DNA from 2 places in the Bradyrhizobium sp. CIR18 genome. Region 2 is predicted to be linked to the other one. Evidence: riboswitches for the same ligand, from Rfam matches in the RefSeq annotation. Region 2 holds a riboswitch; the other holds the start of a gene.
What was found. A riboswitch is a leader RNA that binds a small molecule or an ion and turns the genes downstream of it on or off. The one in region 2 is predicted to bind S-adenosylmethionine.

Region 1 (7,692 bases), on a different contig from region 2:
TTCGGCGTCACTGCCTTGAGGATGGCGTCGACGTCGCAGGTCAGATTGGTCTCCTGCGCGATGACGTTCTTGGCACCGACCGCCATGGTCGCGATCGGATAGACCAGGAAGCCGTGCGTGGTGGAGATCGCCTCGTCGCCGTGGCTGAGATAGGTGTGCGCCAGCAGATTGAGGATCTCGTCGGAGCCGGCGCCGCAGATGATGCGGTTGGGGTCGAGACCGAAGGAGCGGCCGATCGCCTCGCGCAACACGCGCGAGGTTCCTTCCGGATAGTCTTCCAGGTGGTCCGCCACGTGCTTGAAGGCCTCGATTGCCTTGGGCGAAGGCCCGAACGGCGTCTCGTTGGCCGACAGCTTGAACACCTTGCGGCCCGGCTCCGCGACCGGGCTCTTGCCGGGCGTGTAGGGCGCAATATCGAGAATGCCGGGATTCGGCACGGGGCGGGACATCTTGAACTCCGAAAATGGCGGGGCGCGGCGCGTGGTTTACGATTTCGCCCCGGTCGGGGGCACCGTATAGCGCGTTGCGTGGCTGCCGACGAGGGCCGTGGAGCGCACCGAGGCCCCCGCCTCGATCAGGGCAGCCCTGATTTTGTCGATGCTGGTCGCATTCGTGACCGAGACCAGCAGCGCTGCGCCGTCGAAGGCGGTGTCGGGTACCGCCACGATCTCGGCGAGCGGCGAAAGGGCCCGCGCGACCTCGGCGTTCCAGCCGGAGACGCGGACGCTGAAGGTCTCGACCTCCGTCACCAGGGCGCTGTCGGCGACCCGCGAGATCGCGAACACCGGCAGCGCCGCCGGATGGTCGGCGCGCTCGACGAAGGGCATCCGCGCGATGATCTTCGGCGCGCCTTCCGTTTCGAGCAAGAGCCACCATGGCGTGCGGCTCGACGTCGCCGAGACCAGCGCCAGATCGCCCTTGGATTTCGCCACCGCCTCGACCGCGGCCTGTGCGCTGAAATGCGCGACGTAAGGCACCGTGAAGCCAAAATGGAAGCGCGCGGAATCGCGCATCGCCGGCTCACTCGCCGAGATGTCGGCATGCACCGAGAACGGCGCCTGCACGTAAGTGAACGTCGAGATGATGACGCGCCAGATGCTCTCGACCGTGTCGAGCGGCAGGATGCCGCGATGACGCTGCACGAGGTCACGCATCATGGCGGCCTCGCGCGCGGGGCGGAACGCCGAGCCGACCTCCTGGGTCTGCTTCACCTGGATCAGGCGATCGATGATGTCGCCGCGTTGCATCAGCAGGCGATGCATGCCCTCGTCGATCGCGTCGATCTCCTTGCGCAGTTCCTGGAGCGATGGTGGCGCGGGCGGACGTTGGGACATGTCTGGCTGTCGATGGTTTCGATGGGGGATGTCCTGATTAGGCAGTCGGGACGGCGAAAGCAAAGAGAAATCACGTCCTTTTCGGATGACGCGAGAGAGACGAATTGGGCCGATCCCGGCCGCGACTTGACGAAAACCACCCAAGACGGTAGTTTTTGCCCGTTCCGTGGTCATTTGAGCCGGCCGGCTTGCAGCCACGTTAAAAAACTCGCTAAACAGGCCGGGGACGCTTCCGATCCCGGCCGAACCTATCGTTCAGGCCGGGTTTTTCATGGCCTGATGCAAGTGGCGATCACGCGTTTGATCGCAAACGAGGTCGATGGTCAGATGGGTGGCGTCAAGTCGATACCGAGTCCTGCGATCAGCGCCGACGAGCGGTCGCACGAGGTGGATCATCCAAGCTCGCAGATCGCGCATTTCGGCGCCGAGCAGCCGCTGCGGCTCGATTGCGGCGTCGATCTCACCCCGTTCCAGATCGCCTACCAGACCTATGGCGAGCTCAACGCCGATCGCTCCAACGCGGTGCTGATCTGCCATGCGCTGACCGGCGATCAACATGTCGCCAATGTGCATCCCGTCACCGGCAAGCCCGGCTGGTGGGAGACGTTGGTCGGCCCTGGACGTCCGATTGATCCCAAGCACTACTTCATCATCTGCTCCAACGTGATCGGCGGCTGCATGGGCTCGACCGGGCCGGCCTCGATCAATCCTGCCACCGGCAAGGTCTGGGGCCTGGATTTCCCGGTCATCACCATCCCCGATATGGTGCGTGCGCAGGCGATGCTGGTCGACCGGCTCGGCGTCGACACGCTGTTTGCGGTGGTCGGCGGCTCGATGGGCGGCATGCAGGTACTGCAATGGACCGCCGCCTATCCGGGCCGCGTGTTCTCCGCGCTGGCGATTGCCTGCGCGACTCGGCACTCGGCGCAGAACATCGCCTTCCACGAGCTCGGCCGCCAGGCCGTGATGGCCGATCCCGACTGGCACGGCGGCGGCTATGCCGATCACGGCATCCATCCGCATCGCGGGCTCGCGGTGGCGCGGATGGCGGCGCACATCACCTATCTCTCGGATGCGGCGCTGCATCGAAAATTCGGCCGGCGCATGCAGGACCGCGAGCTGCCGACCTTCTCGTTCGACGCCGACTTCCAGGTCGAGAGCTATCTGCGCTACCAGGGCTCGTCCTTCGTCGAGCGCTTCGATGCCAACTCGTACCTCTATCTGACGCGCGCGATGGACTATTTCGACATCGCCGCCGACCAAGGCGGCGTGCTCGCCAAGGCGTTCGTCGACATCAAGACCCGCTTCTGCGTGGTCTCCTTCACCAGCGACTGGCTGTTTCCGACCTCGGAATCGCGCGCGCTGGTGCACGCGCTGAATGCATCGAGCGCGCGGGTGTCGTTCGCCGAGATCGAGACCGATCGCGGCCATGACGCCTTCCTGCTCGACGTTCCCGAATTCTTCGACATCTCCCGCGCCTTCCTGCAATCCGCCGGCAAGGCGCGCGGGCTCACCGGCAAGAAGGACGGCTAGCGATGTCTGTACAGGAAGCGCTGCCGCTGAACGGCGTGACGACCACCTCGTCCGGTCAATATCGCGCCGATCATCTGCTGGTCGCCGAGATGGTGAAGCCCGGCTCGAAGGTGCTCGACGTCGGCTGCGGCGAGGGCGATCTGCTCCAGCTGCTGGAGACGCGCGGCATCGACGGCCGCGGCATCGAGCTGTCGCGCGAGGGCGTCAATCGCTGCGTCGCCAAGGGCCTTGCGGTGGTGCAGGGCGACGCCGACACCGATCTCGTCAATTATCCGGATGACGCCTTCGACTATGTGATCCTGTCGCAGACGCTGCAGGCGACGCGGCAGCCGCGCGTGGTGCTGGAGAATCTGCTGCGCATCGGCCGCCGCGCCATCGTCTCGTTCCCGAATTTCGGTTTCTGGAAGATGCGGCTGCAGCTCCTGGTCGGCGGCCACATGCCGCGCACCGAGAATTTGCCGGCGACATGGTACGACACCGCCAACATCCATTTCTGCACCATCAAGGATTTCGTGCAGCTCTGCGACGAGATCAACGTCAAGATGGAGCGCTCGGTCGCGCTCGATCTCTACGGCCGCCCGGTGCCGCTGAATCTGCCCTGGTGGGTGTGGAACATGTTCGGCGAGCAGGCGGTGTTCTTGCTCAGCCGCGGCGGGGGGAAGTAGTTTTTCTCGCCTGCTGCGGCCTGACCCGTCATCCTGAGGCGCGAGTGGCGCGATGCGAAGCATCGCGCCGGGAGCCTCGAAGGATGAGCGGCCGAGTGTTTCGGCGTGCTCATCTCTCGCTGTGGCGAGAGCGTGGCCGTCGCCCTTCGAGGGCCGCTGAAGAAGCGGCCACCTCAGGGTGACGGAGTTGAGAGCGCGGGGCGTTTCATAGTGCAGACCTAACCGAACCCCGTAGCCCGGATGAAGCGCAGCGCAATCCGGGGCAAGTCGCGCCGCGTTGACAATCCCGGATTACGCTTTCGCTCCATCCGGGCTACGCGACGGAGTATTTGCTGCGCCTGTGCCTAATGCGCCAGCGACCTGGGATCACGCACCGGCCATCGCCCGGCCTCAACCAGCGCCACGAAGCGCTCCACGCTCGCGTTGAACAGCGCGGGCTCTTCGAGATTGAGCACGTGGCCCGACTTCGGAAACATCGCCAGCCCCGCCGCAGGCAGATGCTTCTTCAGGAACAGGCTCGGTCCGACGCATAGATCGTCCTCGTCGCCGCAGATGATCAGCGCCGGCGTCGATGCGCGCTTGATCGCATCCGTCATCGTGTAAATCGAGGGGCGGCGGCCCTGGAAGCCGCGCATCGTGCGTGCCGACCCCTTGGCGTCGTGGCGCGCCAGCGCGGCGTAGAAATCGGCGTGGCCGCGGGGATCCTTCACCAGGAAGGGAATCCGGCTCGGCGCCTCGCGCGTGACTTTCGCGACCTCGGCGGAGCCCAGCGTCTCGAACTGCTCGGCATTGGCGCGGCACTGCTTGCGCCAGGCCTCCAGGTTCTCGATCTCCGAGCCGGAGCCGACGCCGGCCAGCGTCATCGACAACGCGCGCTGCGGCGCGTTGAGCCCGATCTGGAGCGAGGAGTAGGCGCCCATCGACAGGCCGACCAGATGCGCGCGCTCAATCTTGAGATGATCGAGCACCGCGAGCGCATCGCTATAGAAATGCGTGTAGCTGTAAACCTCGCCCTCCGGCACGTCCGACGGCGTGTAGCCGCGCGCCGAATAGGTGATGCAGCGGTGGCCGCGCGAGAAGTAACGCATCTGCGGCTCCCAATTGGTGTAGTCGGCCGCGAACTCGTGCAGAAAAATGATCGGCGTTCCCTGACCCGCTTCCTCAAAATAGATGCGGACGTCGTCCCTGGTCGTGGCGTGGGGCATTAACCGTTTCCCTCTCTTCAAGCCGCCTTTGCAGGATTGCAGTTAATGCTGTTGTCCGCAATGCGGCGGCCTCGATCAGTGTCGGCGCAAAATCATCACAGCTATTCGCAGGCAGCCCGCGTCTTTTTCTCGCCACATCGGACGGCTTAACGGCCAGACCGATGTCGGCCGTTGCACGGGCCGATCGGGAAGTGGGGTGTCAACGAAGGATGAAGAATGTTTGAGTTGTTTGCGTCTCGCCTGTCGCGTTGTGTAGTCGCGCTGGCGATCTTCTTCGCGGCGGTTGCCGCGTTCGTTTCTCCGGCCTCAGCGCGGCCGCATCATCGTCATAGCGCAGAGCGGCACGCACACGTGCACCACGCCAGACATCATCATTACCGCCACCATGCACGCAGCTCGCGCTTCGAGCGCAGCGCGGCGCAGTTGCGGGCGAGCGGATTCGCCGACACCCAGGCGAGCTATGATCCGAACGCCAACAGCGGCGGCATGGCCAACAACACCATGGCTGCAAGCGGCGGCTTCGGCGGCGGATCGAGCCTGGTGTCCGAGGCGCGCCGCTATGTCGGCGGCAATCCGACCGGGCGCGGCAGCCTGTGGTGCGCGCGCTTCATGAACATGGTGCTGGAGCATACCGGCCATAAGGGCTCAGGCTCCGACATGGCGAGCTCGTTCGCCCGCTACGGCACCCGCGTCTCCGGTCCGCAGGTCGGCGCCATCGCAGTGATGTCGCGCGGTCGCCGCGGCGGTCATGTCGGCATCATTACCGGCATCGATGCACAGGGCAATCCGATCATGATCTCCGGCAACAACGGCAACCGCGTCCGCGAGGCGCCGGTCTCGCGCGGCCGGATCTACGCATATTTGATGCCGAACTAAGGACGGAGCCGTAGGGTGGGAACTTGCGCCGTGCCCACCATCTCTCTCCGTCGCAGATATTGCGTGGGCACGCTTCCGCCGTCGCTCTTCGAGCTATGGCGGACAAGTCGCTTTGCCCACCCTACGGTACCGGTGCCGGCTCAAACCAGCTTCGGCTCTTCCACCGCGACCGCATCGCCGACGCTGATCTCGCCACCTTCGATCACCTCGGCATAGATGCCGCAGTCCATGTGGCCGAGATTGCGCGAGAGCGTCGGCGGTATCTCGAGATCGCGCTTGGCCGTCACCGGGTCGACATTGGTGGCCGGGCAGCGGACGATGCGCTTGACCACTTTCAGGCGCGCCGCGCCGATCGCCAGCGTCTGGCCGACGAGATCGAGCTCTGACCAGGCCGGCCAGCCCTTCACGTAGAGATTGGCGCGGAAGCGCAGCGGATGCACGGCGGTCCCGCCCAGCATGGTCTCGATGGCGCGGACGCTGCCGAGATTGATGATGGAGACCACCTTCCGGGCGACGTCGGAGAAGCTGTGATCGCGGCCGGACAGCAGCTTCGGCGGGCCCTTCAGCTCCGGCTGGAAATTTTCCGCGAAGTAGCGCTCGATGGCGGCGCGCCCGACCGCGGTTTCCAGATCGCCGCTGGCGACGATCTGGCCGTCCTTGCGGATGGTCAAGACATGGGTGGCATCGTCGAAGCGGCTGTCGAGCTCGGCAAGCCGCTCATTTCGTGCGAGCATCAGAAACTGGATTTTCGGCTTCCACTCGGGCGCCTCGGGATCGAAGCCGCTCGGGCCATTCTCGATGGCGTAGCGGCGGTCGGCGGGCAGGGTCTGGCCGGTCCGCAAGGGGACGCGGCGCAGGGCCTCCGGCGTCAGGCCCTTGATCGGGTAGCGGTAAAGGCCGGTGATTTCGGCAGTCTGGCTGGCTGTCATGACGCTACTTAAGGGATTCGACCTGGCCCCGCCAAGCCGACGGATCGGCGCACGAAATTGTGAACGCGCCTCTTTCGCATCCGCAACCTGCTTCCCACATCTGGCTCAGGCCGGCGGCAACGCCGACAGAAGACGACCGTTACCGGTTGAGAAACGTCAATGCGGTAATCGGAAACCCAATGAAGATGCCGTTTGGGGTGCCTTAGAGGGCCCTGAGGGCAGGCCGAGGGACAGAAAAGATGAATATCGACAAATACACCGAACGCTCCAGGGGCTTCGTCCAGTCAGCGCAGTCGCTCGCGATGCGCGAGGGGCACCAGCAGTTCTCCACCCTGCACGTGCTCAAGGTCCTGCTGGACGACAATGAGGGGCTGGCTTCCGGTCTGATCGACCGCGCCGGCGGCAATTCCCGCGCAATCCTGAAGGCGACCGAGGATGCCCTCGGCAAGGTGCCGAAGGTCAGCGGTGGCGGCGCCGGCCAGATCTATCTGGCGCCCGAGCTCGCCCGCACTTTTGATGCCGCCGAAAAGGCCGGCGAGAAGGCTGGCGACAGCTTCGTCACCGTCGAGCGGCTGCTGCTCGGCCTGACGCTGGAAAAAACCAGCGAGGCCGGCACCATCCTCGCCAAGGGCGGCGTCACCCCGCAAAACCTCAATGCGGCGATCGAGGCGCTGCGCAAGGGCCGCACGGCCGACAGCGCGACCGCCGAGAACGCCTATGACGCGCTGAAGAAATATGCCCGCGACCTGACCCAGGCCGCGCGCGACGGCAAGCTCGATCCGGTGATCGGCCGCGACGAGGAAATCCGCCGTACGATCCAGGTGCTGTCGCGCCGGACCAAGAACAATCCCGTCCTGATCGGCGAGCCCGGCGTCGGCAAGACCGCCATCGCGGAAGGGTTGGCGCTGCGCATCGTCAACGGCGACGTGCCGGAGAGCCTGAAGGACAAGAAGCTGCTCTCGCTCGACCTCGGCGCGCTGATCGCGGGCGCAAAATACCGCGGTGAGTTCGAGGAGCGGTTGAAGGCCGTGCTCCAGGAGGTGACCGCGAGCGAGGGCACCTACGTTCTCTTCATCGACGAGATGCACACCCTGATCGGCGCCGGCAAAGGCGACGGCGCGATGGACGCCTCCAATCTGCTCAAGCCCGC
Region 2 (7,692 bases):
TGCCAGGCGGCCGCCGTGCTGCTGCTGTTTTCCGTCGCGAGCTCGCCGGCGAAGGCGCAGTTCTTCGGCGGCGGAGGTGCCGGCGGCGAGGACATGATGACCCAGATGGCCCCGATGCTGGAGATGATGAAGGCGAAGATGGGCAAGCGCCGCTTCGCCATGATGATGCAGACCATGGGCCCAATGATGAGCCGCATGATGGAGAATGGCGGAGGAGGGCTTGGTGGCATGATGGGCAGTGGCCTCGGCGGCCATCTCGGCGGCGGCTTTGGCGCACCTAATTACGGCGGCTACACCCCGATGGCTGGCGGCACCATGCCGGCCGGTTATGGCGGCGTTGGTGGCGGCGACGTCATGGGCATGCTCGGTGGTGCCGGAGGCGGCGACATGATGGCGATGATCCCGCAATTGATGCGGCTCGCCAATGTCGGCGGCGGCCATCGCCGCCACAAACATCGCTAGTCGGCAGCGCCCGAGAGAGCCGGCTTGATCGCAGCCTTGCTCGCGCGCGGTCCCCAGCGCGTCAGCACCACGCTGGAGAATGAGAGCAGGCCGAGCACGACCATCGAGCTTGCGGCCAGCCAGAAAAAGCTCTGTGCGGTCGCCTCGTGGGTCGACAGCCACCAGCCCGCCGCCGAGATGTAGATCAGTCGCGCCGTCTGCGCCAGCACCGGACCGATCACCTTGGCCGCGCCTTGCGACGAGAAATACATCGTCGTGGCAATGCCGAAAAAGGCGTAGAACGGTCCGACCGTCGAGAGATATTGATGGCTCGCCGCGCGCACGGCCGCGCTGTCGGTGAAGATGTTGATCCAGAGATCGGGGAACATCGCAACGACGCATGCCGGCGCGCCGACGGCCACGAAGGCGGCAGCACTGGCGATCCAGGCGACGCGCCGCGCACGCGCGATGTTGCCTGCGCCGATTGCCATGCCCACCATCGGCACGCAGGCGATACCGAACGAGAACGCGATCGAGGTCAGCAAAAATTCCAGCCGCGCGCCGATGCCGTAGCCGGCGAGGATCGTGGTGCCGAATGTTGCCAGCATGTGGGTGAAGATCGAGATCGTCAGCACCGATTGCAGCGGCGAGAAGCAGGCGATCGCGCCGACCTTCAGGATGTCGAAAAACATCGCCCACTGAATGCGCAGGCCACGCAGCTTTGGTGTAACCCGGGCGCGGCCGGAGAACAGGTACCAGCCCATGATGCAGATATTCATGGAATAGGCGATCAGCGCGCCGGCCGCGACGCCGCGCATGCCGAACTGCGGCACCGGCCCGAGCCCAAGGCCGAGCGTGCCGCCGAGCACGATCTGCCAGGCCGCCGAATTGAGGATCAGGAACGACGGCAGCTTCATGTTGCCGGTGCCACGCAGCACGCCGGCCATGGTGTTGAGCAGCCAGGGCAGCACGGCGCCGCCGAAAAATACCTGCGTGTAGGCGACCGCATGAGTCAGCACATCGCCGCGGCCGCCGAGCATTTCCAGCACCCGCGGCCCGAAGATCAGCATGCCCAGCATGAAGACGAGGCCGAAGCTGATGCCGATCAGGATCGCATGCATGGCAAGCGTGCCGGCACGCTCGCGATCGCCAGCACCGAGCGCGCGTGCAATGGCGGACGCGACCGCACCGCCCATGGCGCCGCCCGACATCGTCATGGTCAGAATGATTGTCGGAAACACCAGCGCCATCGCCGCCAATGCCTCGACGCCGAGCCGGCCGATATAGGAGGTCTCCGCGATTACCGTACAGGTGCCGGCCGAGAGCGCGATCACGTTGGGCCAGGCGAGGGAGAGCAGCGTGCGCAGGATCGGCCCGTCTACAAGCGCGCTTCGCACCGGCCGCGGGGGCGGCGGCAGCGGACGCTCTTGCTCATCGACCGGGATTTCGGCGATGTCGGACATGTCCTCTCCGGGGCACGGGGCGCCATTTGCGGCGCGGCAATGCGTAGCTGTGCCAATTATTTTCTTCGCGCAGAAGGCGCGGCGAGAGGCTTGTTAGCACGGCCCGCAGCGATTTCTCCTGCGCCAGTTGCAGGCGTGCCCTGCGGCAGCGCATTTCAGCCCGTGAAATTGCGCCTGTTGTTCTCCCTCTCCCCGCACGCGGGGAGAGGCGAAGCGCGCGGCGGCGCCATCGCCTATTCCACGACCCAAACCAGCGGAGGACGGCCGCCAGCAGCAGTGCGCATGTGCACGCCGATGTGCCGCCCGCATCCCGCAGCCAGGCCTTCGAACAATCCCTCCAGGACCTTGGCGCAGGCGCCGTGATAGTCGGCGACGTCGTCCATCAGCTTCCAGCTCTGCTGGTGGATTTCGAACGTGCCTTCGGATTGCGAGGTCTCGGCCGTGTCATCCTGCGCCGCGAACAGGGCGCCCAGGAATGACGCGAACGCGCTTGCCCCGCCGCGGCTCATCGCCAGCGCGGCGGCGACTTCGTCGAAATATTGCATGCCGATCAGCTTACCGGTGAGGTGCAGCAGATAACCGGCGTCTTCCGGGCCAAACAGCTGCACCATCACGGGCGCGGCGGTGCGGACATATTCCATCGCGTACTTGCGGTAGGCCTTTTCGAGGCGCGGTTTTGGCCAGCTCGCAACCGGCAAAGCCGGCGCAGTCTTCGCATCGAACAGCGGCGCTTCGAGGTGGCGCGCGAACACGAGCCGCTGATCGAGCTCGAGCGGATGGTCGTACTGGTGGTAATAGCCTTCCAGCCCATCCTGGCCGTCGACGCTCTGCTTGGTGCAGACGAAGCCGAGCCTGAGATCGCCGAGCGCAACGCCATTATTGGCGTGCCATCCCCGCAGCATCGCGCGGGAGACCTCGCCCGGCACGCCGCAGATCGCGGTGCCCTTCCAGATCCAGCGCGGCGGCGGATAACGGATCCAGGCCTTGGCGTCGCTCTCATACATGTATTCGACATGCACGCCGCCGATCCAGTTCGAGAGATAGTGATATTGCGCGGCCGCCACCGCCGGCGGCAGATGATCGATCCCGAGCTTCCTAAGCCCGGGCAGGAAGCGCTCCTGCTGCTGGCGGCGGAATACGCGGAAGACGAACTCCGCTGCATCCGCAGTGCCGCGCCGCGTGACGACGGTGAGGATGAGGCCGGTGAAATAGGCGTGGTAGAGGTCGGCGACCGCCCGCCAGCGCTTCCATTGGGCTTCCTGCGCTGCGTCAGCTGCGGCGGTCATTCGTTTCGCTCCCGATCGTTGTTGCGATCGAGTGTGTCACCGCGCCTTCCGGCAGGCAACATGACGCCCGTGCAGGGCGCCCTGCGCGGCCACCCGCCAATTCCGCATCACGAAGTTTGCTGCGGTGGCGTCTTGGCCGCGCGCTCTCGCTCGACCCGTTCGGTGACATCGCGCGCCATCGCGACCGATCCCAGGACGGTGCCGCCGGAATCCCGCACCAGTGCGAACGTCATCTCGATGTAGAGCTTGCGCCCGCTCTTGTGCAGCGCGCGGGTCAGGGTCGGCCTGCCCGCAAGCTTCATGCTGCCGCTGGCCAGCGCAGCTTCAAAGCCCTTCCAGTGCGCGGCGCGCAGATGCTCGGGAATGATCAGGTCGAGATTCTGGCCGAGCGCTTCCGTCGCGGAGAAGCCGAACAGCGCCGCCGCTGCACGGTTCCACCGCATGATCGTGCCGGAGCGATCCGAATAGATCAGCGCATCCGCGACGTCGTTGAGGATGTTTGCGTCGAGCTGGGATTGATCGGTCATGTCACCACCTCGTGTGGACTGTAGCCCGGATGGAGCGAAGCGTAATCCGGGATCGTGCCACAAGCGAGGGTGTCCCGGATTGCGCTTCGCTCCATCCGGGCTACGGAATTACACCCGAAAATGCTTGCTCAGCTTCAGGCCCTGGGCCTGGTAGTTCGAGCCGATGCGCTGGCCGTACATCGCGTCGGGACGGGCCAGCATCTTCTCGTAGACGAGGCGGCCGACGATCTGGCCGTGCTCAAGGATGAACGGCACTTCGCGCGAGCGCACTTCCAGCACGGCGCGCGCGCCTTGCCCGCCGGCGCCGGCATAGCCGAAGCCGGGATCGAAGAATCCGGCATAGTGCACGCGGAATTCGCCGACCAGCGGATCGAACGGCACCATCTCCGCGGCGTAATCGGGCGGCACCTGCACGGCTTCCTTCGACGCCAGGATGTAGAACTCGCCGGGATCGAGGATCAGGCTGCCGTCGGGGCGGGCCGAGATCGGCTCCCAGAAATCTTCCACCGCGTAGCCGGAGCGACGATCGACGTCGACGACGCCGGTGTGGCGCTTGGCGCGGTAGCCGACGAAGCCGTTTGCCTTCTCGCCGGAGAGATCGACGGAGACGGCGACGCCGCCCGAGAGATCAGCATCGTCGATGTCGACGAGGCGCTCGGCGGCATGCAGGCCATCGAGCTCGTCGGCGTTGAGGATGGCGTCGCCGGTGCGGAAGCGCACCTGCGACAGACGCGAGCCCTCGCTGACCAGCACCGGAAACGTCTTCGGGCTGATCTCGGCATAGAGCGGGCCGTGATAGCCGGCGCCGATCATATCGAAGCGGCGGGTGCCGTCGGCGATGACGCGGGTGAAGACGTCGAGCCGGCCGGTCGAGCTCTTCGGGTTCGCCGCCGCGACGATCTCCGGCGGCAGCGCGAGGCTCTCCAGCAGCGGCACGATGTAGACGCAGTTGGTCTCCAGCACGGCGCCGTCGGCGAGGCTGAACTCGTGCAGCTTCAATTCGTCGATGCGCTCGGCGACGGTGGCGCCGGGACCGGGCAGGAAGCTGGCGCGGACGCGATAGGCGATGTCACCGAGACGCAGATCAAGGCTCGCCGGCTGGATCTGGCTCTCGACGAAGTCATAGGCGGGCAGGATGAGCCCCGCCGCCGCCATCGCCGCGATCATGCGGTCGGGCAGGATACCATTGGCGTCGGGCGCAACCGTGAACGTCAACCGGGGGTCCTCATCAGGGGTCAGATGCATCCGGACATGCCGGAAATACAAGTCTTTTACGGCTATCCGATGGACGCCTTGACGGAAAGGGCATTGCGGAATATGAGCATCACTTATCCCGTGGTGATTTGAGCCGGCCGGCTTGCAGCCACGTTAAATAAGTCGCTAAACAGGCCGGGGACCTCTGTGATCCCGGCCCGTGGATATATCCAGGCCGGTTTTTTTGTGACCGTTTTCGACGAGACGGTCATGTCGGAGGTACCTATGTCGAAGTCGACCACCAACTACCGTCCCGAAACCCGCCTGGTCCATTCCGGCACCCTGCGCTCGCAATATGGCGAGACGTCGGAGGCGCTGTTCCTGACCCAGGGCTACGTCTACAACAGCGCCGAGGAGTGCGAGGCGCGGTTCAAGGGCGAGGATCCCGGCTTCATCTATTCGCGCTACTCCAATCCCACCATCGCGATGTTCGAGCGCCGCATGATCGAGCTCGAAGGCGCCGAAGCCGCACGCTCGGCGGCGACCGGCATGGCCGCGGTGACGACGGCGATCCTGGCGCCACTCAAGGCCGGCGACCACGTGGTGGCCTCGCGCGCCCTGTTCGGCTCGTGCCTCTACGTCGTCCAGGACCTGCTGCCGCGCTACGGCATCGAGACCACGCTGGTCGACGGAGCCAATCTCGATGAATGGCAACGCGCGGTGAAGCCCAACACCAAGACGTTCTTCCTGGAGAGCCCGACCAACCCGACGCTGGACGTGCTCGACATTCCCGGGATTGCCGAGATCGCGCACAAGGGCGGCGCGCGACTCGTCGTCGACAACGTGTTCGCGACCCCGATCTGGCAGAGCCCGCTCGCGCTCGGGGCCGACGTCGTGGTCTATTCCGCGACCAAGCATATCGACGGCCAGGGGCGCTGTCTCGGCGGCATCATCCTGTCGTCGGAAGCCTTCATCGCCGAGCACATCCACAATTTCATGCGCCAGACCGGCCCGTCGATCTCGCCGTTCAACGCCTGGGTCCTGCTCAAGGGCCTGGAGACGCTGGGCGTGCGCGTGCGCGCGCAGACCGAAACGGCCGCGCGCATCGCCGACGTGCTGGCGAGCCATCCGAAGATCTCGCGACTGATTTTCCCGGGCCGCGCCGATCATCCGCAGGCAGCACTGGTGAAAAAGCAGATGCGCGGCGGCTCGACGCTGGTCGGCTTCGAGGTGAAGGGCGGCAAGGCCGCGGCGTTCCGCGTGCTCAATGAATTGAAGCTGGCGAAGATCTCCAACAATCTCGGCGACGCCAAGAGCCTCGTCACGCATCCGGCGACCACGACGCATCAGCGCCTGAAGCCGGAGGACCGCGCCGCGCTCGGCATCAGCGAAGGGTTCATCCGCTTCTCGGCGGGGCTCGAGCATGCCGACGACCTGATCGAGGATCTGACTGCGGCGCTGGAGAAGGCGTGAGGCGAAGCGAGATCTCGTAGGGTGGGCAAAGCGAAGCGTGCCCACGTCTTCTTCCTTCGTATCACTGAGCGATGGTGGGCACGGCGCTTTGCGCCTTTGCCCACCCTACGGCAGCGTGCCTACATCGGCCGATACGTTCTTACGTCCGCGGGCACGTTCACGCCCAGCTTGATCTGCCCCACCGAGCGGATGATGTCGTCGCCGAGCAGCTGGGCGAAGCAGGCATAGCCCCAATCGTTCATGTGCAGACCGTCGGCGATGACGAAGCTCTCGACCGGAATCGACTGGTTCTCGTGCCAGTCGCGCATCACCTCGAAGCGCGGGAAGATGCCGACGTGACGAAGCTCGGCGACCTTGCCGAGCAGCTTCACCATCTTGCCGGCGCTTTCGCCGCGCTGGTTGACGGCCGGCGAATATTGCGGATCGACCAGCACGATGTCGGCGCCGCCGGCGGCCTGGATGCGGCTGATGCCGTCCTCGACCAGTTTGGCGGTGTCGCCGGGATCGAGATTGCGCAGCACCGCGTTGGTGCCGACCTGCCAGATCACGAGATCCGGATGCACGTCGATCACCTGGGTCTGGAGGCGCTTCATCATCTCGGGCGCATCCTCGCCGCCGACGCCGGCATTGACGACGGTGATGTCGGCGGTCGGATAGTGTCGGCGCAGCTGGGCGGCGAGACGGTTCGGATAGTTGAACTCCGGCGAGCTCGCGCCGAATCCTGCGGTCGACGACGAGCCGAACGCGACGATGAGGACGGGCTGGCCGGCGACGAGCTTGCCCGCGACATGCGGCAGCGAGCCCATCGCCTTCGAGCCGCCCTTCGGCGGCAGGCAGGGCACGCGGTTGAAGACGTCGCCGGCGGATTTGGCGACCTGCTTCACCTTGTCGATGGCGCGCGCGGTGATGCCGCGCTGCTCGGGCGAGGTCACGGCAACGGTGGTCTGGGACGGCGAAGCGGGAGCGGGATCAGCCGACTGCGCCGGTGCTTGTGTCGCCTGCGCGGCTTGGGTCTGCGCATGGGACCGCGGGGCCGGCGCCAGCAACAACAGCACTGCTGCTGCAGGCGCGGCCAGCCATGCCGTCAGGCAAAAAGGGCGGAGAGAACTCATTAACACTAGACCTCAATTTTGCTGCTGGGCCGGCTCCAGATGGGCTGCGTCGATCACGAACTGTGCCAACGCCCGGCCAAGGCAATCATGAACCTGCTTCGCCAGTTCGGGCCCGCGGGACGGGCTGAACAGGTCGAACTGACCCTGATCATTCCACTGCCGCATGATCGTGAAACGATCGAACAGCGGAATATCA

Region 1: another riboswitch for S-adenosylmethionine. It lies ahead of GGD65_RS22700 (homoserine O-acetyltransferase); the one in region 2 lies ahead of GGD65_RS14225 (O-succinylhomoserine sulfhydrylase).

What each region holds. Positions count from the first base shown of each region.
Region 1 covers NZ_JACIHF010000007.1:137,508-145,199, reverse strand. Annotated here, with positions in the region: gene hisC (histidinol-phosphate transaminase) at 1-449, opposite strand, end outside; gene GGD65_RS22705 (chorismate mutase) at 486-1,334, opposite strand; SAM riboswitch at 1,491-1,570, shown strand; gene GGD65_RS22700 (homoserine O-acetyltransferase) at 1,662-2,867, shown strand; gene metW (methionine biosynthesis protein MetW) at 2,870-3,532, shown strand; gene GGD65_RS22690 (alpha/beta fold hydrolase) at 3,877-4,737, opposite strand; gene GGD65_RS22685 (TIGR02594 family protein) at 4,954-5,613, shown strand; gene GGD65_RS22680 (MOSC domain-containing protein) at 5,754-6,542, opposite strand; gene clpB (ATP-dependent chaperone ClpB) at 6,782-7,692, shown strand, end outside.
Region 2 covers NZ_JACIHF010000003.1:257,259-264,950, forward strand. Annotated here, with positions in the region: gene GGD65_RS14200 (hypothetical protein) at 1-462, shown strand, start outside; gene GGD65_RS14205 (MATE family efflux transporter) at 459-1,904, opposite strand; gene GGD65_RS14210 (hypothetical protein) at 2,138-3,190, opposite strand; gene GGD65_RS14215 (PAS domain S-box protein) at 3,298-3,717, opposite strand; gene GGD65_RS14220 (2'-deoxycytidine 5'-triphosphate deaminase) at 3,826-4,962, opposite strand; SAM riboswitch at 5,043-5,122, shown strand; gene GGD65_RS14225 (O-succinylhomoserine sulfhydrylase) at 5,197-6,384, shown strand; gene GGD65_RS14230 (SGNH/GDSL hydrolase family protein) at 6,504-7,496, opposite strand; gene GGD65_RS14235 (SGNH/GDSL hydrolase family protein) at 7,509-7,692, opposite strand, start outside.